One region of the Kitasatospora sp. NBC_00039 genome, then DNA from elsewhere that is predicted to be linked to it. Evidence: riboswitches for the same ligand, from Rfam matches in the RefSeq annotation. Region 1 holds a riboswitch; each other region holds the start of a gene.
What was found. Region 1 has a riboswitch for thiamine pyrophosphate ahead of thiO (glycine oxidase ThiO). Riboswitches for the same ligand answer to the same signal wherever they lie in the genome.

Region 1 (5,876 bases):
ACTGGCTGGAGACCTTGCCGGTGCCGAACAGGTTGACGCCGCTGCTCTGCATCGCGAAGCCGGCGGCCTGGAGCGCCTTGGCGGCATCGTCCTTGGACATCCCGGTCACGTCCGGGACGGGCACCATGCCCTTGCTGACCACCAGCGAGACCGGCGAGTTCTCCGCCAGCTGCTGCCCGGCCGCCGGCGAGCTGCTGATCACCGCGCCCTCGGGAACGGTGTCGTTGTACGTCTCGGTGACGTTGCCGCGGGCCAGCTGGACGCCGGCCAGTGCGGCGGCGGCCTGGTCGGCCGGCTTTCCGGCCAGCTCCGGTACGGCGATCCGCTTCGGGCCGCGGGAGACGGTGACGCCGACGGCGTCGCTCTTGCGGGCCCGGGCGCCGACCCCCGGGTCGGTGGAGATCACCTGCCCTGCGGGGACGGTCTCGCTGTAGACCTCGGTGAACCGCCCGTGCATGCCCGCGCCGTCCAGGATCCGCTGCGCCTCGGCGCGGTCCTTGCCGAGCACGCCCGGCACCGTCGTGTACAGGGCGCCGGAGAGCGCGTAGGTGGTGCCGCCGACCAGCAGCACCAAGGCGGCCAGGACGGATGCCCAGACCAGCGGCTTGCGGGGGAGGCGGCGCAGCAGGCCGGGGCGGCCGGTGCGCACCGGCGGCGGCTCGTCGTACGGGCGCGGCTCGGTGAGCAGCTGCTCCATGACCTCCGGCGGGACGTCCAGCACGCTGGTCCGCTCGACCGGCGGCGCGGCGTCCGTCGCGGCGTCCGTCGCGGTGTCCGTCGCGTGGGCCTGTGCGGAGACGGCCTGCGCGGAGACGGCCCGGGCCGTGACGGCGGGCCGGATCACCGAGGTCGGCTCGTTGGTCGGGTACTGCGGGCTGGCCAGCGTGGAGGCGGGCGGCTCGGCGTCCAGCTGGGCCGGGGTGAGCGTGCGGCGCACCCGCTGGAGCGCGGCCAGCAGCTCGACCGCGTCGTACGGGCGGGCCCGCGGGTCGCGTGCGCAGGCGCCGGCCACTATGGCGTCCAGCTCGGGGACGACGCCGGGCACGGTCAGCGAGGGTGCGGGGACGTCCTCGTGCAGGTGGCGGTACATCACCTGGACGGGGTTCTCGCCGGTGTGCGGGCGGTGGCCGGTGAGCATCTCGTACAGCAGGATGCCGGCGGCGTAGACGTCCACCCGCTGGTCGGTCCCGTCGCCGGGGCGGATCTGCTCGGGGGCCAGGTAGGAGACGGTGCCGAGGACGGTGCCGGTGGTCGCGGTGGTGGAGGTGGCCGCGCCGTCGGCGGCGTTCAGCACCCGGACCAGGCCGAAGTCGGCGACCTTGACCAGGCCGCCGTCGGTGATCAGGACGTTCTCCGGCTTGACGTCGCGGTGGACCAGACCGGCCCGGTGGGCGGCGCCGAGCGCGGCGAGCACCGGCTCCAGGATGTCCAGGGCGGCGCGGATGGAGAGCGCGCCGCGGTCGCGGAGCAGGTCCCGCAGGGTGCGGCCGGGGACGTACTCCATGGCGAGGAAGACGTTTCCGCCGTCCGCGCCCTGGTCGAACACGTTGACCACGTTGGGGTGCGCGAGTCGGGCGACCGCCTTGGCCTCGCGGATGAACCGCCCGGTGAAGCCCTCGTCGCCGGCCAGCGAGGGGTGCATCACCTTCAGCGCCACGACCCGGTCGAGCCGGGTGTCGGTGGCGCGGTAGACGGTGGACATCCCGCCGGCCGCGATGCGCTGCTCGACCCGGTACCGGCCGTCGAGCAGGGAACCGATCAGGGGGTCGTGCAATGCCATGTCCGCCTTGTCCACCCGGCGAGTCTAGTGGCGCAGACGGGCCCTCAGCCCCGGGCGGCACCGCTCCCGGGGCTCTCTGTACCCGGGTTGTGACACCGTCCGGGCCCTTCGGGGTCAGAACGCCGGGCGCTCGCGGGTGTCCAGGTCGGCCAGGCCCGCCATCGCCGAGGAGGCCTCGGCGTGGAAGCGGCGCGGGATGCGGCCGGCCCGGTGGGCGAGCCGGCCGGCCTCGGCGGCGTGCCGCATCGCCTCGGCCATCAGCACCGGGTCCTGGGCGCGGGTCACCGCCGAGGCGAGCATGACGGCGGCGCAGCCCAGCTCCATCGCCAGCGCGACGTCCGAGGCCGTGCCGGCGCCCGCGTCCAGGATCACCGGGACGTTGGCGCCCTCCACGATCAGCTGGAAGTTGTGCGGGTTGCGGATGCCCAGGCCGGAGCCGATCGGCGAGCCGAGCGGCATGATCGCCGCGCAGCCGACGTCCTCCAGCTTCCGGGCCAGCACCGGGTCGTCGTTGGTGTAGGGGAGGACGGTGAAACCGTCGTCGACCAGCGTCTCGGCGGCGTCCAGCAGCTCGATCGGGTCGGGCAGCAGGGTCCGTTCGTCGGCGATGACCTCCAGCTTCACCCAGTCGGTGCCGAGCGCCTCGCGGGCCAGCCGGGCGGTCAGCACGGCCTCTCCGGCGGTGAAGCAGCCGGCCGTGTTGGGCAGGATGCGGATGCCGTTGCGGGTGAGCACGTCCAGGACGGAGCCCTGGGTGGTGGCGTCGACCCGACGCATCGCCACGGTCGTCAGCTCGGTGCCGGAGACCCGCAGCGCCTGCTCCAGGACCTCCAGGCTGGGGGCGCCGCCGGTGCCCATGATCAGGCGCGAGTCGAAGGTGGTGCCGGCGATGGTGAGCAGGTCGTCAGCCATGGTCAGCCTCCCTGCACGGCGGTGAGGATCTCGATCCGGTCGCCGGCCGAGAGCTGGGTGAGCGGCCACGAACTGCGCGGGACCACGGCCTCGTTGAGCGCGGCGGCGACGCCGGAGTTGGCCCGGCTGAGGGTGGCCACCACCTCGGCGAGGGTGGTCGCGGCGGGCACTTGGCGGGGCTCGCCGTTGACGGTGAGGGGGATGTCGCTCATGCGGGGACCTTCGTCGTGAAGCGAGTGGGGGAGAACGGCGCGGCGAGGTCCGGCGTCGTGCCGGTGGCCAGGTACTCGGCGACCACGTCGGCGGTCACCGGGGTGAGCAGCACGCCGTTGCGGTAGTGGCCGGTGGCTGCGACCAAGCCGGGCAGGGAGGTCGGCCCGAGCAGCGGCGCGTTGTCGGGCGAGCCCGGGCGCAGCCCGGCCGACGTCTCCACCAGCGGCAGTTCGGTGATGCCGGGGACCAACTCGTGGGCGTCGCGCAGCAGCTCGTACACGCCGCCGGCGGTGACGGTGGTGTCGTACCCCTGCTCCTCGCTGGTGGCGCCGATCACCAGCTCGCCGTTCTCACGGGGCACCAGGTAGAGGTGCCGGCCGCGGACCACCGCGCGGACGTTGCGGGAGAGGAACGGCCGGTACGCCTCCGGGATCCGCAGCCGCAGGATCTGGCCCTTCACCGGGCGGATGGCCGGCAGCACGCCCTCGGGCAGGCCGGGCAGCTGGTGGCTCCACGGGCCGGCGGCCAGGACGACCTGATCGGCGGTGACGGTCTCGCCGGTGGCGAGCCGGGCGCCGGTGGCGCGGCCGCCCTCGGCCAGCAGCTCGGTCGCCTCGGCGCGGTGCAGCCGGACGCCGGCCCGCTCGCAGGCGAGGACGAGCGCCTTGGCGAGCCGGCGGCCGTCGACCTGGTGGTCGTCGGTGACGTGCAGGCCGCCGCGGACGCCCGGGGCGAGCATCGGTTCGAGCCGGCGGGCCTCGCGGCCGGTGAGCCACTGCGAGTCCAGGCCGAGCCGACGGTGGAAGGCGTGCAGCTCGCGCAGCTCCTCGCGGTCGTCCGAGTCGAGGGCGACGGCGAGGGTGCCGCACGGGCGGTAGCCGGTGTCCTGGCCGCCACTGGCCTCGGTGAGCTCGGCGGCGAAGGCCGCGTACCGCTCGTTGGAGGCCATGCCGAGGCGCAGCAGCGGCTCTTCGCCGTACTGGAGCTCGGTGACGGGGGCGAGCATGCCGGCCGCGACCTGGGCGGCGCCGCCGCCGGGCCGCGGGTCGGCCACCACGATGTTCTCCAGCCCGCGCTGGGCGGCGCGCCAGGCGACGGCGAGGCCGATGATGCCCCCGCCGATCACCAGCACGCCGGCGTGGGCGTCCGGTGCCAAGCGTGTCAAAGTCGCTGCTCTCCCTTCGCCGGTATGACCCGGATCAGGTTCGGACGGTCGCAGGCCGTGTCAGCCCGCCTCTCAGCCCGGTCCGCCGGGCTCCCGTGATGGTGCCCCCACCTTAACTCCGGGCGTCCGAGCCGCCGAAGGCGCGTACGAAGGGTGGGACGCGGGCGGCCGGGGCCCGAGCAGTCCGGGGCGGCCGGGGCGCCGAAGGCGCGCACGAGGGTGGGGCGGGAGTGGGCCGCGGGGCCGGGAGGAGCGGGAGTGGCCGGTGCCGCCGAGGGGCGGGTACGAAAGGTGGGAAGCCCCCTGGCGCGCCCGGCGGGCGCCAGTACAGTGACGGCGTGGCAGAGCTGAGCGGGACGGATCAGGTGGTCGTGGTCGGGGCCGGGCTGGCCGGGGCGCAGTGCGCCTCGGGCCTGCGGCGGGGCGGCTGGCAGGGGCGGATCGTGCTGGTGGGCGAGGAGCCGCACGTGCCCTACGACCGGCCGCCGCTCTCCAAGGAGGTGCTGCTCGGCAAGGCCGACGCCACCACCCTGGACATCGACTTCGCGCACCTCGGCATCGAGGTGCTCACCGGCCGCCGCGCCACCGGCCTCACCCCCGGCCTCCTGCACACCGACGGCGGCGACCTGCCGTACGGCGCCCTGGTGATCGCCACCGGCGCCACTCCGCGCGTCCTGCCCGGCGCCGAGCGCGCGCACCTGCTGCACACCCTGGACGATGCGCTCGCCCTGCGCGCCCTGCTCCGCCCGGGCCTGCGCCTGGTGCTGGTCGGCGCGGGCTGGATCGGCGCCGAGGTCGCCACCGCCGCCCGCACGGCCGGCTGCGAGGTGACGGTCGTCGAGGCGGGTCCGGCGCCCGTCCCCGGCGCGCTGCCCACCGAGATCGGCCGGGCGATGGCCGCCTGGTACGCCGAGGCCGGGGTCGAGCTGCGCTGCGGCGCCGCCGTCGCGGCCGTCGAGCCGGGTGCGGTGCTGCTGGCGGACGGCTCGCACCTGCCGGCCGACGAGGTGGTGGTCGGCATCGGTGCCCGCCCGGCGACGGACTGGCTGGCCGGCTCGGGCGTCGAGCTGGACGCGGCTGGCGCCGTCCTGGTGGACGAGCGGCTGCGCACCGGCCTGCCCGGCGTCTACGCGGCCGGCGACTGCGCGAGCTACCCCTCCGCCCGGACGGGCGGCCGGCTGACCGTCCAGCACTGGGACCACGCGCTGCAGTCCGGCGAGGCCGCGGCCGCCGCGGTGCTCGGCGCGGACGCCCCGTACGACCCGGTGCCGTACTTCTGGTCGGAGCAGTTCGGCCGGATGGTCCAGTACGTCGGCCGGCACGACGACGGAGACGAGCTGGTCTGGCGCGGCTCGCCGGCGGACCCGACCTGGGCCGTGCTCTGGCTGCGCGACGGCGCGCTTCGGGCCCTGCTCACCGTCGACCGTCCGCGTGACCTCACCCAGGGCCGCCGGCTGGTCGAACGCGCCACGGTGCTGGACCGGGCCCGGGCCGCGGACCCGGCGGTACCGCTCAAGTCGGCCGCCGCGGGGTAGCGCCGGGGGCCGCCGGACGAGCCCCCGGGCGGCCGGCTGGTGCGCGGCGGGCCGCAGAGGTGGCAGTCTGGTGGCGTGAGTGAGATCGAAAGCAAGATTGAAGCCCTGGTCCCCGAGTGGATGTACCTGCCCGACATCTCGGAGCAGTGGGGGGTCCGGGTCACCGAGGTGCGTGACCTGGTCAAGAACGGCGGGCTGATCGCGATCCGGCGTGGCCCCAACAGGTCGCTGCAGGTCCCGGCGGCGTTCATCGACGGCCCGGGCCTGGTCA
Region 2 (5,876 bases), 1.9 Mb from region 1:
GGACGGTGGCGGGCTCGGCCGCGACCGCCGGGAGCGGCAGTCCGACGACTGCGGAGACCACGGCGGCGCTGACGCCGACGGCATGACGAAGGCGCACTTTGTGCTTCCCCCTGGCTTGTGAATGTCTGTTGCTGCTCGACGCGTTCGTCACCTGCACCCGTGGGGCGGTGGAGAAGTATCTGCGGAGCAGTTGTGAGCATTATGGTGCCAGAGGTGATCGTTTCAGTCATCGGGTTGGCTGATAACGATCGACGGCGCACGCGTGCCCGCCCGCCGGTACGGCGGACGGACACGTGAGGAGCCCCGGTCAGTCCGTGACGGGGATCTGCTGGACGGGCACCACCGCGCTCGCCGGGGTGGCCGGCTCCGGCTGCGCAGGGCGTCCGGTCTGCTCCGGCCGCTCCGGGCCGTTCATGCCGGCGAGCAGCTGGCGGGCCAGGCCGAGGCCGGTGCCGCCCATGGTGAGGGCCTTGGCGAACATCTCCCCCATGCCCTCGGCGCCGTTCAGCAGCACCATGTGCTCGACGTTGCCGAAGGCCTCCGCGCCGGCGCGGACGATCTCGGGCCACTTCTCGGCGAGCTGCTGGGCGACGACGGCTTCCTGGTTCTCGGCCAGGGCGGCGGCCCGAGCCTTGATCGCCTCGGCCTCCGCCAGGCCGAGGGCCCGGGTGGCCTCGGCCGTGGCCAGACCCTTGGCCTCGGCCGCGGCCGCCTCGGCCTGGCCGGTCGCCCGGGTGGCCTCGGCGGAGGCCAGGCCGCGGGCCTTGGTGGCCTCCGCCTCGGCTCCCGCGGCCACCTTCACCCGGTTCGCCTCGGCGGCCGCCTTGAGCTCCGTCTCCTTGGCCTGCGCCTGCGCGGCCGAGATCCGGGCGTCGCGGTCGGCCTCGGCCTTGGTCCGGGTCTCGTACGCGCGGGCGTCGGCCGGCTTGCGGACGTCCGCCTGGAGCTGCTGCTCCTTGCGGTGCGCCTCCAGCTCGGCGACCTTGGTCTCCTGGACCACGACCTCCTGCCGGGCGGCGGCCTGGGCCAGCGGTCCCGCCTGCTGGGCGCGGGCCGTGGCCGTCTCCAGCTCGGCCTGGTAACCGGCCTGCTGGATACCGCTGTTACGGGTCGCCTCGGCCTTGCGGGCGAAGGCCTCCTGCTCGGCCTCGGTGGCCTGCCGGTCCGCCTCCGCCTGGGCGATGCGGGCGTCGCGCATGACGGCGGCGGCGTGCGGGGCCGCGAGGTTCTGGATGTACCCGGTCGGGTCGAGGATCTCCTGGATCTGGAGCGAGTCGATGATCAGGCCGAGCTTCTCCATCTCGGTGCCCGACGCGGCGCGGGTCTCCCCGGTCAGCCGCTCGCGGTCGCGGATCATGTCCTCGACCGTCAACCCGCCGACGATGGAGCGGAGATGACCCGCGAAGACGTTGTGGACCCGGTGGCCCATCATCTGCTGCTGGTCGAGGAAGCGGCGGGCGGCGTTGGCGATCGACACCGTGTCGTCGCCGACCTTGAAGATGACCACGCCCTTGACGTGCACCGGGATCCCCTGCGACGTCACACACTCGACGTCCAGGTCCGCCTCGTTGAGGTCGAGGGAGAGCTTGCGCACCACCTGCACGCCCGGGGTGACGAGCGTGCCGCGGCCGGTGACGATCCTGAAACCCATCCCCTCGCCGACCCCCTCGGCGCGGTGCCTGGAACCGGAGATGATCAGGGCCTCATTGGGCTCGGCGACCCGCCACATGAGTTTGAAGAGAACGACCAGGATGACGATGGAGGCGACGACCGCCCCCGAAATGCCGATCAGCATCGGCGAATTCCCCCTTCAGGGCACACCGGCTCCGTGGCTGCGCTCTGTTGCAGGATGGCGCGGAACGCGGTGGCAGCAGGAGATTCTGCGCCTCCCGTGGATCAGTTGGAAGGACATTTCGTCCCGAGTTCGCACCAGGACCGTCAAGACCGCGTCAAGGGGGCGTCAGAACGGCGCCGGAAAGGACGTCGGAAGCACGTCGGGAGGCCGCCGGAAGCACGTCGGAAGGGCGCCGGCGGGACGCCGTGGACGGCCCCGGAGGGTGGGGCGCGTCAGCCCAGCGCGTGAGCGACGTAGACCGTGCGCGGCGGCTGGTACTCCACCACGACCACCGGTGTGCCGACCGCCAGCACCTCGCCGGGCACGGCCGGGTGGGCGAGGAACGCCTCGGTGCTCCGCCGCTCGCGGACGTGGACCAGCACCTCGCCGACCAGTCCTGGTCCGATCTTCCCGGTCACCCGGCCGGTAGCCCCCACCATGCCGCCAGTGTGCCACCCCTGACCACTGGCTGGAACCCGTCTGGACCAGCGGCGATCCGCTCGCTACGGTGTTGGACGTCATGCGCAGGCAACACCGCCTGCGGACACGGGAGCTCGGAGCACCGGGCTGAGAGGACGCTGACCGGTACGTCGCTGGACGTGCCGACCGCTGCGTCGACCGCAGGAACCTGACCGGGTAATGCCGGCGTAGGGAGTAGAGGGTCTGATGACCACGTTCGACGCACAGCCGCAGTCTGCCCAGAACACCGCCGTCAGCAGCGCGGGCACCGGCTACCCGACCCCGGCCTGGCGCAAGGCCTACCGCGACGGGTCCCGTCCCGACCTGCGCGTTCCGTACCGCGAGGTCGTGCTCACCAACGGCAGGACCGTTCCGCTGTACGACACCTCCGGCCCGTACACCGATCCGTCCTACGAACCCGACGTCCGGCGCGGCCTGCCCGCGCTGCGCGACCCCTGGATCCGCCAGCGCGGCGACGTCGAGGAGTACGACGGCCGCGAGGCCCGCCCCGAGGACGACGGGATCAAGCACACCTCGCCGCGCGGCGGGAACCTGCGCAACCTCGACGCCGTCTTCCCCGGCCGCCCGCGCCGCCCCCTGCGCGGCCGCGGCGGCGCCGCCGTCACCCAACTCGCCTACGCCAAGCGCGGCATCGTGACCCCGGAGATGGAGTTCGTGGCCCTGCGCGAGGGCCTGGCGCCGGAGTACGTCCGCGCCGAGGTGGCCCGCGGCCGCGCCGTCATCCCGGTGAACGTGAACCACCCGGAGGTGGAGCCGGCCATCATCGGCACCAACTTCCTGGTGAAGATCAACGCCAACATCGGCAACTCCGCCGTCACCTCCTCGATCGAGGAGGAGGTGGAGAAGATGACCTGGGCCACCCGCTGGGGCGCCGACACCGTCATGGACCTCTCCACCGGCCGCAACATCCACACCACCCGCGAGTGGATCCTGCGCAACTCTCCCGTGCCGATCGGCACCGTGCCGCTCTACCAGGCCCTGGAGAAGGTCGACGGCAAGGCCGAGGAACTCAGCTGGGACGTCTACCGCGACACCGTCATCGAGCAGTGCGAGCAGGGCGTCGACTACATGACCGTCCACGCCGGCGTGCTGCTCCGGTACGTGCCGCTCACCGCCCGCCGCAAGACCGGCATCGTCTCCCGCGGCGGCTCGATCATGGCCGCCTGGTGCCTGGCGCACCACCAGGAGAACTTCCTCTACAGCAACTTCGAGGAGCTCTGCGACATCCTCGCGGCCTACGACGTCACCTTCTCGCTCGGCGACGGCCTGCGCCCCGGCTCCACCGCCGACGCCAACGACGAGGCGCAGTTCGCCGAGCTGCAGACGCTGGGCGAGCTGGGCCGGATCGCCCGCGAGCGCGACGTCCAGGTGATGATCGAGGGCCCCGGCCACGTCGCGATGAACAAGATCAAGGAGAACATGGATCTCCAGAAGGAGATCTGCGACGAGGCCCCCTTCTACACCCTGGGCCCGCTCACCACCGACGTCGCGCCCGGCTACGACCACATCACCTCCGGCATCGGCGCCGCGATGATCGCCTGGTGGGGCACCGCGATGCTCTGCTACGTCACGCCCAAGGAGCACCTGGGCCTGCCCAACCGCGACGACGTGAAGACCGGCGTCATCACCTACAAGATCGCCGCCCACGCCGCCGACCTCGCCAAGGGCCACCCCGGCGCCAGCGAGTGGGACGACGCCCTCTCCGACGCCCGCTTCGAGTTCCGCTGGGAGGACCAGTTCAACCTGGCCCTCGACCCGGAGACGGCCCGTGCCTTCCACGACGAGACCCTCCCGGCCGAACCCGCCAAGACCGCCCACTTCTGCTCCATGTGCGGTCCGAAGTTCTGTTCGATGAAGATCAGCAAAAGCATCAATGAGCAGTTCGGCCAGGGTCAGGCCTCGCCTGAGTACGACGAGGAGGCTGTCGAGGGCATGAAGGCCATGTCCGACGAGTTCAAGGCCCATGGCAGCAAGGTCTACCTGCCGATGGCGGACTGACCCAGGACACCTGAGCGCCGTCCCGAGAGCTTTCGCCTCTCGGGGCGGCGCTTCGTCGTTCCCGGCCTGCCGGGCATCCGAAATCCCGTGGACGGGGCGGGCGGTCGGGTGCTGGCATGGAGGGAGGATTTCCTCACGGAGCGGTGGTCGCGATGGCTGAGATCAGGATTGTCCTGTCGGTGCGCGACCTGGCCCAGGCGGACCTGCCGTCGTGCGGGTGGGCGGGCGACGCGCTGCACGTGCGGCAACTCGCGGACCAGCTGCGGCGGGCGGAGGCCGGCGAGATCGACTACTTGGCGGTGTGCACGCCGGTGGGGCTTCCCGTGGCGCTCGGCGGCGTCGACTACACAGTGAAGGAGAGCGCCGGAATGCTCTGGCAGCTCGGCGTCCACCCGGCTCTCCAGTCCTGCGGAATCGGCACACTGCTGATCCGCTCTGCGGAGCAGCGGATCACGGCCAGGAGTTTGGCGCGGGCGGAACTGGGCGTGGAGGAGGACAACCCCCGAGCGCGGGCCCTCTACGAGCGCTTGGGCTACCGGGCGTACGGCCGTGAGCCGGACTCCTGGGACGTGGAGGCGGAGAACGGTTCGATCCGGAGGTACGAGACGATGTGCACGTTGATGCGCAAGGACTTGGTGTGAACCCCGGGCATCCGTTGACCTACGAGGCGTTTGTCGCCCTGGCCGCAACCGATCCGGCCGTCGTCGGACTTGTCCTCAAAGGCTCCCACGCTCACGATGGCATGGTCACCGAGCACTCCGACCACGATGTGTACGTCGTCCTCGCCGACGATGAGGAGAGCGACCTCTCCGGTCTCGACGGTTACCGCTCCGCAGAGCTCGACATTGTCGTCACCACGGTCGAGCAGTTCCGACGGCTCGGCGACTGGGAGCGGTACGCCATCGCTCGGGCCCGCGTCCTGCTTGACCGACTCGACGGTGGGATCCTGGAGATCGTCGCCGCCAAGGGGCGGCTCGGCATGGATGAGGCTTCCCGGGACGCTGCCGGCTGGCTGGATGCCTATGCCAATTCGCTCTATCGGTCGGTCAAGAACACCCGTGACGGCCACCTGCTCGCGGGCCGTCTCGACGCGGCCGACAGTGTCGGCTTCTTGCTGGAACTGCTGTTCGCCATGGACCGTCGTCCGCGCCCCTACAACAAGTACCTGGAGTGGGAGCTGGAGAGGTTTCCCCTGCCGGCGTGGGAGACGCGATCGCTGCTGGACACGATCGGAAGCATCGCGGCGACGGGTGAGGTGAGCATGCAGCGACAGCTCTTCGCCAAGGTCGAGGCCGTGGCACGCGAGGCCGGCCACGGGCCCGTTCTGGATGCCTGGGACGAGGACCTGGTGTTGATGCGGCCCAGCCTGGGTGATCCGGCCTGAACTCCGAATGTGCTGCCTTCGGGCTGAAGTTGCCCTCGATGAAGATCAGCCGGAAGATCCGCGACGAGCACGGCGACGGCTCCAGCGCGGTCCCGAGCGACTTCGACGCCGCGGCGCTGGCCGGCGTGCAGGCCAAGTCCGAGGAGTTCGCCGCCCAGGGCAACCGGGTCTACCTCCCGC
Region 3 (5,876 bases), 1.6 Mb from region 1:
ACGGCGACGTCGTAGCCCTCGGCGCGGCCGAGCACGGACGCGTTGTAGGACGAGCCGTCGGCGAACTTGACGGTCAGTTTTCCGCCGCTGGAGGCGGGCGCGACAACGTGGTTGTTGGTGAGGATGTGGCCCTCGGTGTCGAAGACGAAGCCGGTGCCGGTGCCGGACTCGCCGTTGCCCTGCGCCTTGATGGTGACGACGCTGGGCAGCGCCTTCTGCGCGATGCCGGCGACGGAACCGGGGGCGGGCTCGTTCTTGCCCGGGTTGCTGGCCTGGACGGGGGTGCTCCTGTGGTCGTCCGCGGCGGAGATGCTGGTGTCGTTGCGGTCGGCGATGGTGACGCCGACCGCGCCGCCGGCCACACCGGCGACGAGGGCGACGGCGGCGACCAGGGCGATCAGGCCGCCGCGCTTCTTGCGCGGGCCGCCGGGCTCGGGGGCGGCGGGGTACTCGCCCGGGTAGCCGAGCGGGCCGCCGGGGTAGCCGGGGCCACCGGGCGTGCCGGCACCGCCGGCGCCACCGGCGGTGGAGTCGTGCATGCCCCAGCCGCCGAGCGGCTGGCCGGCGCCGAACGGGTGGTGCTGGCCCGGCGCGGCGGGCGCGCCGGGGGCCGCCGGGGCGCCGTACGGGTCGTGGGCGGGGGTGGCCGCCGCGACCGGGGCGACGGGCGCGGCCGGGGTCGCGTACGGGTTGCCGGCCGGAGCGGCGGGCGCCGGGGCCGCGGGGGCCGCGGGGGCCGCGTGGGCGGCGGGCGCGGGCGGGGCGGGCGGCAGGACCGGCGGCGGGGCGTCGATGTACCCGGCGTCGGTCACCGCGGGGGCGGCCGGAGCGGCCGGGGCGGCCTCCACAGCGGGCGCGGCGGCCGGCTCGGGGGCGGCCACCTTGCTGAACGCCAGCGTCGGCGTCGACCGGCCGGCGGCCGGCGTACCCGCCGCGGCGTCGGTCAGGGTGTAGTCGGCCTCGGGCGCCTCTGCGGGGGCGGAACCGGCGGACGCGGACTGCGCCGGGCCGTCAGGAGCGGGACCCACCACCCCCTGGCCACCGGAGGGCTGCTCCCCCTGCGGCCCGGTGGACCCAATCTCGCGCTCGGTGCTCACGGACGACCTCCATAGCTGACAGGACCAACAACCATAGTTTTTCGCACACTCGATTCGATTGCCGTAAGGACCCTTCTGAAGAACTCATAAGAATCCTTAGCCCGGTCCAACAGCAGCCCCGATTCGACACCCCCGCCCGGCACCCCGGCCGGCGGCCCCCGGCCACCCTCCGCGGCGTCCCGCGATGCGGACCGCAGGCGCCTGGCCTTGGCGTACACCCCCGCGCCGGTTAGCCTGTCGCTCCAAACTGACACGCGGGAGCTTGGACCCACCAGGCTGAGAGTGCGCCGGTCGACCGTACGCCACGGACTCCGTGGACGGATCGTCGAGGGGGCGCAGACCGCCGGAACCTGTCCGGGTAATGCCGGCGTAGGGAGTATCGGCCATGCCGCCTGCTTCGCCATCCTCTTCTTCGGGCGCGCCCGCGTCCAAGGATTTCCCCGGGTCGTCCCCGGACGTCCACCCCACGACCGCTGATTCCGACGCGGCCGCCCCCGCCTCCGGTTCCACCGCCGCGCTGGACCGTCCGCAGCGGACCGAGCGGGTCGAGGCGCCGCTCGTCCTGGACACCGCGCCGCCGCGCACGCTCCGCTTCCGGGACCACTTCGCGCTCTGGATGAACCTCGGCGTCAGCCTGATCGGCTTCACCACCGCCGCCACCGTGCTCGGCGCGCAGGGCAGCGAGCTGTCGCTGGCCGCCGCCGTCACCGCGATCGTGGCCGGCACCGTGGCCGGCACGGCGATGCTCGGCGTGGCCGCGCTGATCGGGGCGCGAACCGGTGCGCCGGCGATGGCGAACCTGCGCGGGCTGTTCGGGACGCGGCTCTCGTACGTCCCGACCGTGCTGAACATCGTCCAGTGCATCGGCTGGGGCGTGTACGAGCTGCTGGTCATCGCGATGGGCGCGCAGACCGTGGCGCACACCGAGGGCTACCGCTGGGTGTTCGTCGTGCTGGCCGGTGCGGTGACGACCGCGCTGACCATCTGGCCGCTGGGCGCGATCGCGGTGCTGCGCCGTTTCGTCGCCGCGGCGGTGGCGGTCGCGATGGTGTACTTCACCGTCCAGCTGGGCCGCCACGGCGTGCCGGACCCGGGCGCGGGCAACTGGCACGGCTTCCTGAAGGCCACCGACGCGATGATCGCCGTCTCGATCTCGTTCGTGCCGCTGGCCGCCGACTACACCCGCCACTCGCGCACGCCGCGCGCCGCGTTCTGGGGCAGCTTCTCCGGCTACACCGTCGCCCAGGTCTGGTGCTACGTGCTCGGGCTGTTCGCGCTGCTGCAGTCCGACGGCGACGCCACCAGGATCTTCGACTCGTTCCTGGGCGTCTGGGCCGGCTGGTTCTTCCTGCTGGTCCTGGTGCTGCGCGAGACCGACCAGTCCTTCGCCAACGTGTACTCGACCGCGATGTCGGTCCACAACCTGCTGCCGAAGGTGGACCGCCGGGTGCTCACCGGCGGGACCGGTGTGCTGATCACGGTGCTGGCGCTGCAGATCACCGAGTTCACCGACTCCTACTACGCCTTCCTGGGCCTGATCGGCTCGGTGTTCGTGCCGATGTTCGCGGTGCTGGCGGTGGACTACTTCCTCGGCGCCGGCCGGCGCGGCTGGAACCTCGCCGACGACGCGCCGTCCCGCTGGCTGATGCTGCTGCCGTGGGCGCTCGGCTTCGCGGTGTACCAGCTGATCGCGCCGACCGCGATCGCCGGCTGGTGGACGGACTTCTGGACCTCCGTCCAGGAGGCGCTGCACTTCACGCCGCAGGAGTGGACCTCGGCGTCGCTGTTCGGCTTCCTGGTGCCGGCCCTGGCCACCTGGGCGCTCACCCCACTGACCCGCCGGTCCGCGCCGTCCGGGACCCCCACCGCCTGACCCGGCCGCCCGAGCGGCGACGGCTCCACCGAAGACGGCCCCTCGATTGGGGCCGTCTTCGCTTTCGCGTCACTTCCGCCGCCTATCGTGGAGGGTGTGACCAGCCCAGACCTCTCCCCGGCGACGGCGCGCACCGCGCCGCCCGTCCAAGTGATCGCCCACCGTGGTTCCTCGCACGCGCTGCCCGAGCACACGCTCGCGGCCTACCGCCGGGCGCTCGAGGAGGGCGCGGACGCCGTCGAGTGCGACGTCCGGGTGACCGCCGACGGGGAGCTCGTCTGCGTCCACGACCGCCGGATCGGCCGGGTCTCTGACGGCCGCGGCACGGTTTCCGCGATGACGCTGGCGCAGCTGGAGGCGCACGACTTCGGCGCGTGGAAGACCGGCGTGCCGAGCGAGGACCCGGAGCTGCGCGGCGTGCTGCGGCTGGAGAGCCTGCTGGAGCTGGTCGCGGACTGCGGACGGCCGGTGGACCTGGCGATCGAGACCAAGCACCCGGTCCGTTTCCGGGGGCGGGTGGAGAGCGAGCTGCTGCGGATGCTCGACCGGTTCAAGATCGGCGGGGCGCAGCAGGGCGAGGAGCCCCGCGAGGACGACCGCCCGCAGGCCCGGATCATGAGCTTCTCCTCGCTGGCCCTGACCCGGGTGGCCGCCGCCGCGCCGGAGTACCCGCGGGTCTTCCTGTTCGAGCGGATGCTGGCGCTCCAGGGCCGGCTGCGCCCGGGCGCGCCCCTGCCGGGCCGGGCCCGGATCGCCGGGCCGGGCATCGACCTGGTGCGGGCCAGGCCCCGGCTGGTGACGCGGCTGCGCGAGCTGGGCCACCAGGTGCACGTCTGGACCGTGGACGAGCCGGCCGACGTGGAGCTCTGTCTGGAGCTCGGGGTGTCGGCGATCATCACCAACCGCCCGGCGGAGGTGCTGGCCCAGCTCGGCCGGTGATCCCGTTCCGGTTCGTTCGCTCGGTCGCCCGTCGGGTCGCCCGTCCGTCCGTCCGGTCGCCGGTCGGTTGATCGTTCCGGGAGGAACGCAAACCTTCCACGATCGTTTGTGCCGGAGATTATCCGTTTTAACGACGGAGGGTGAGCACCGAATCACCTGTCGCGCACCGAGGGTCGCGGGTCTTGAAATGTCCGCGCGGGATCGCCGCGCGGTCGTTTCCGACGCATTACCAAGGGGCATCCATCCCTCGGCATACGCTGAAGGAGGTCCGGGGGTGGCGTTGATGGTGGCGCGTGAAGTGCCGACTTCATCGACCATGGCAGTGCCGCACGGCCCAGCGAGTGTCGGGGTCGCACGGCGCCGACTGCGTCGAGATCTGGGTGACCGGGAGATACCGGAACCGGTCATTGATGATGCTGTTCTGATCCTTTCCGAACTGCTGAGCAATGCCTGTCGATACGCCCGGCCACTCGGCCCGCTCCTCGCGCTCGGCCGCAGTGCCCGCGCCGAGGTGGTGGACCAGGTGCTGGTCGGCGTCCCCTCCGGGGCCGCCGGTGCAGCGGGCGCCAAGACCCGGGCGCAGGCCCAGCCGGCCGACGGAGAGGCCGACGGCGGCATCCTGGTCCGCTGGCAGATGCACGCGGACGGAATCCTCACCCTGGAGGTGACCGACGGCGGGTCGCAGACCCGGCCGTCCCCGGCCAGCCCGTCGCTGACCTCGCGCGGCGGCCGCGGGCTGGGCATCGTCGGCCGGCTGGCCAGCGACTGGGGCGTGCGCGACGCGCCCGGCGAGGTCACGGTGTGGGCGGCGCTGCCCGCCCGGGCCCGGCACGCCCGGCGCGCAGGCGGTGATGCCCGCAGCGCCTGACCGTCTGCGGACACCCCGCCCCGCTCGGCGTCCCGGTGCGTGCCCACGTGCCGGGAGAACGTCAGTAGGCTGCCCGGAGCACAACACAACCGTCCCCGGGAGAGCCGCACCATGGGCAAGAAGGCCGCCAAGAAGGCGCCGCAGCGCAGCCAGTCCACCACCGCCGTCACGGGTGAGATCCCCGTGGTCGGGGCCCGCGAGAACTGCCCCTGCGGTTCGGGCCGCCGGTACAAGGCCTGCCACGGCCGGGAGGCCTCGCACGCCGTGCAGGAGCTGGTGCACCGCCCGTTCGAGGGCCTGCCGGGCGAGGCCGACTGGGTGGCGCTGCGCGAGCTGGTGCCGGCCGCGACGGCGCCGCTGACGCTGGCCGCAGGGGTGGCCGAGGCCGCCAACGGTGACGTCCCGTCGGTGACGCTGGCCACCGTCCTGCCGCTGGCCTGGCCGGCGCTGCGCCGCCAGGACGGCTCGATCCTGCTCGGCCTGCAGACCCAGTCCGCCTCCGGCGACCTGAGCCGCGACCTGGCGGACGCCCTGGAGCTGGCGCTGGCCACCGAGCCGGGCACCCCGGTGCCGGCCCGCCGCACCGTCCCGGGCGGCCGCCGCCTGCAGGACCTGCTGGACCTCGACGCCGCCTTCGCGCCCGCCGTGCACACCGGCTTCGAGTTCTGGCTGGAGGACGCCGAGACCGCCACCGGCGAGGTGGCCGCCTCGCTGGAGCGCGCCAACGCCTCGGCGATCCCCACCGAGAAGCTGGACAGCGTCGACTCGGCGTACTGGTGCGGCACCCCGGACAAGAACCACCTGCGCTGGGTGATGACCGTCCCGGAGGAGCAGCTGCTGGACGCGCTGGCCCGGCTGACCGCCGCCGACCGGTCCTCGATCGGCGAGGACACCCGCCTGGTCGGCTCGTTCCGCGCGCACGGCCTGACCGTCCCGGTCTGGGACCTGCCGCTCGCGATGACGGCGGCCGACTGCGAGAAGCCGGCCGCCGAGTTCGCCGAGCGGCTCGCCGCGACGCTGGTCGATGCCACGCCGCTGACCGCCGAGGAGCGGCGCGCCCGGGCAAACCTGGTGAACCGTCAGGTCACCCTGAACTAAA

Region 2: linked by a shared signal. The riboswitch ahead of thiC (phosphomethylpyrimidine synthase ThiC) and the one ahead of thiO (glycine oxidase ThiO) in region 1 are both predicted to bind thiamine pyrophosphate.
Region 3: linked by a shared signal. The riboswitch ahead of OG286_RS20950 (purine-cytosine permease family protein) and the one ahead of thiO (glycine oxidase ThiO) in region 1 are both predicted to bind thiamine pyrophosphate.

Annotation. Positions count from the first base shown of each region.
Region 1 covers NZ_CP108289.1:6,380,957-6,386,832, forward strand. The annotation lists gene pknB (Stk1 family PASTA domain-containing Ser/Thr kinase) at 1-1,780, opposite strand, end outside; gene OG286_RS28375 (thiazole synthase) at 1,895-2,692, opposite strand; gene thiS (sulfur carrier protein ThiS) at 2,695-2,904, opposite strand; gene thiO (glycine oxidase ThiO) at 2,901-4,070, opposite strand; TPP riboswitch at 4,065-4,177, opposite strand; gene OG286_RS28390 (NAD(P)/FAD-dependent oxidoreductase) at 4,409-5,605, shown strand; gene OG286_RS28395 (Rv2175c family DNA-binding protein) at 5,681-5,876, shown strand, end outside.
Region 2 covers NZ_CP108289.1:4,491,339-4,497,214, reverse strand. The annotation lists gene OG286_RS19870 (PKD domain-containing protein) at 1-97, opposite strand, end outside; gene OG286_RS19865 (flotillin family protein) at 308-1,795, opposite strand; gene OG286_RS19860 (hypothetical protein) at 2,068-2,274, opposite strand; TPP riboswitch at 2,371-2,505, shown strand; gene thiC (phosphomethylpyrimidine synthase ThiC) at 2,501-4,312, shown strand; gene OG286_RS19850 (GNAT family N-acetyltransferase) at 4,465-4,953, shown strand; gene OG286_RS19845 (hypothetical protein) at 4,950-5,696, shown strand; gene OG286_RS19840 (thiamine biosynthesis protein ThiC) at 5,735-5,876, shown strand, end outside.
Region 3 covers NZ_CP108289.1:4,736,452-4,742,327, reverse strand. The annotation lists gene OG286_RS20955 (S1C family serine protease) at 1-1,097, opposite strand, end outside; TPP riboswitch at 1,342-1,490, shown strand; gene OG286_RS20950 (purine-cytosine permease family protein) at 1,483-2,970, shown strand; gene OG286_RS20945 (glycerophosphodiester phosphodiesterase family protein) at 3,067-3,909, shown strand; gene OG286_RS20940 (ATP-binding protein) at 4,184-4,777, shown strand; gene OG286_RS20935 (DUF5926 family protein) at 4,889-5,875, shown strand.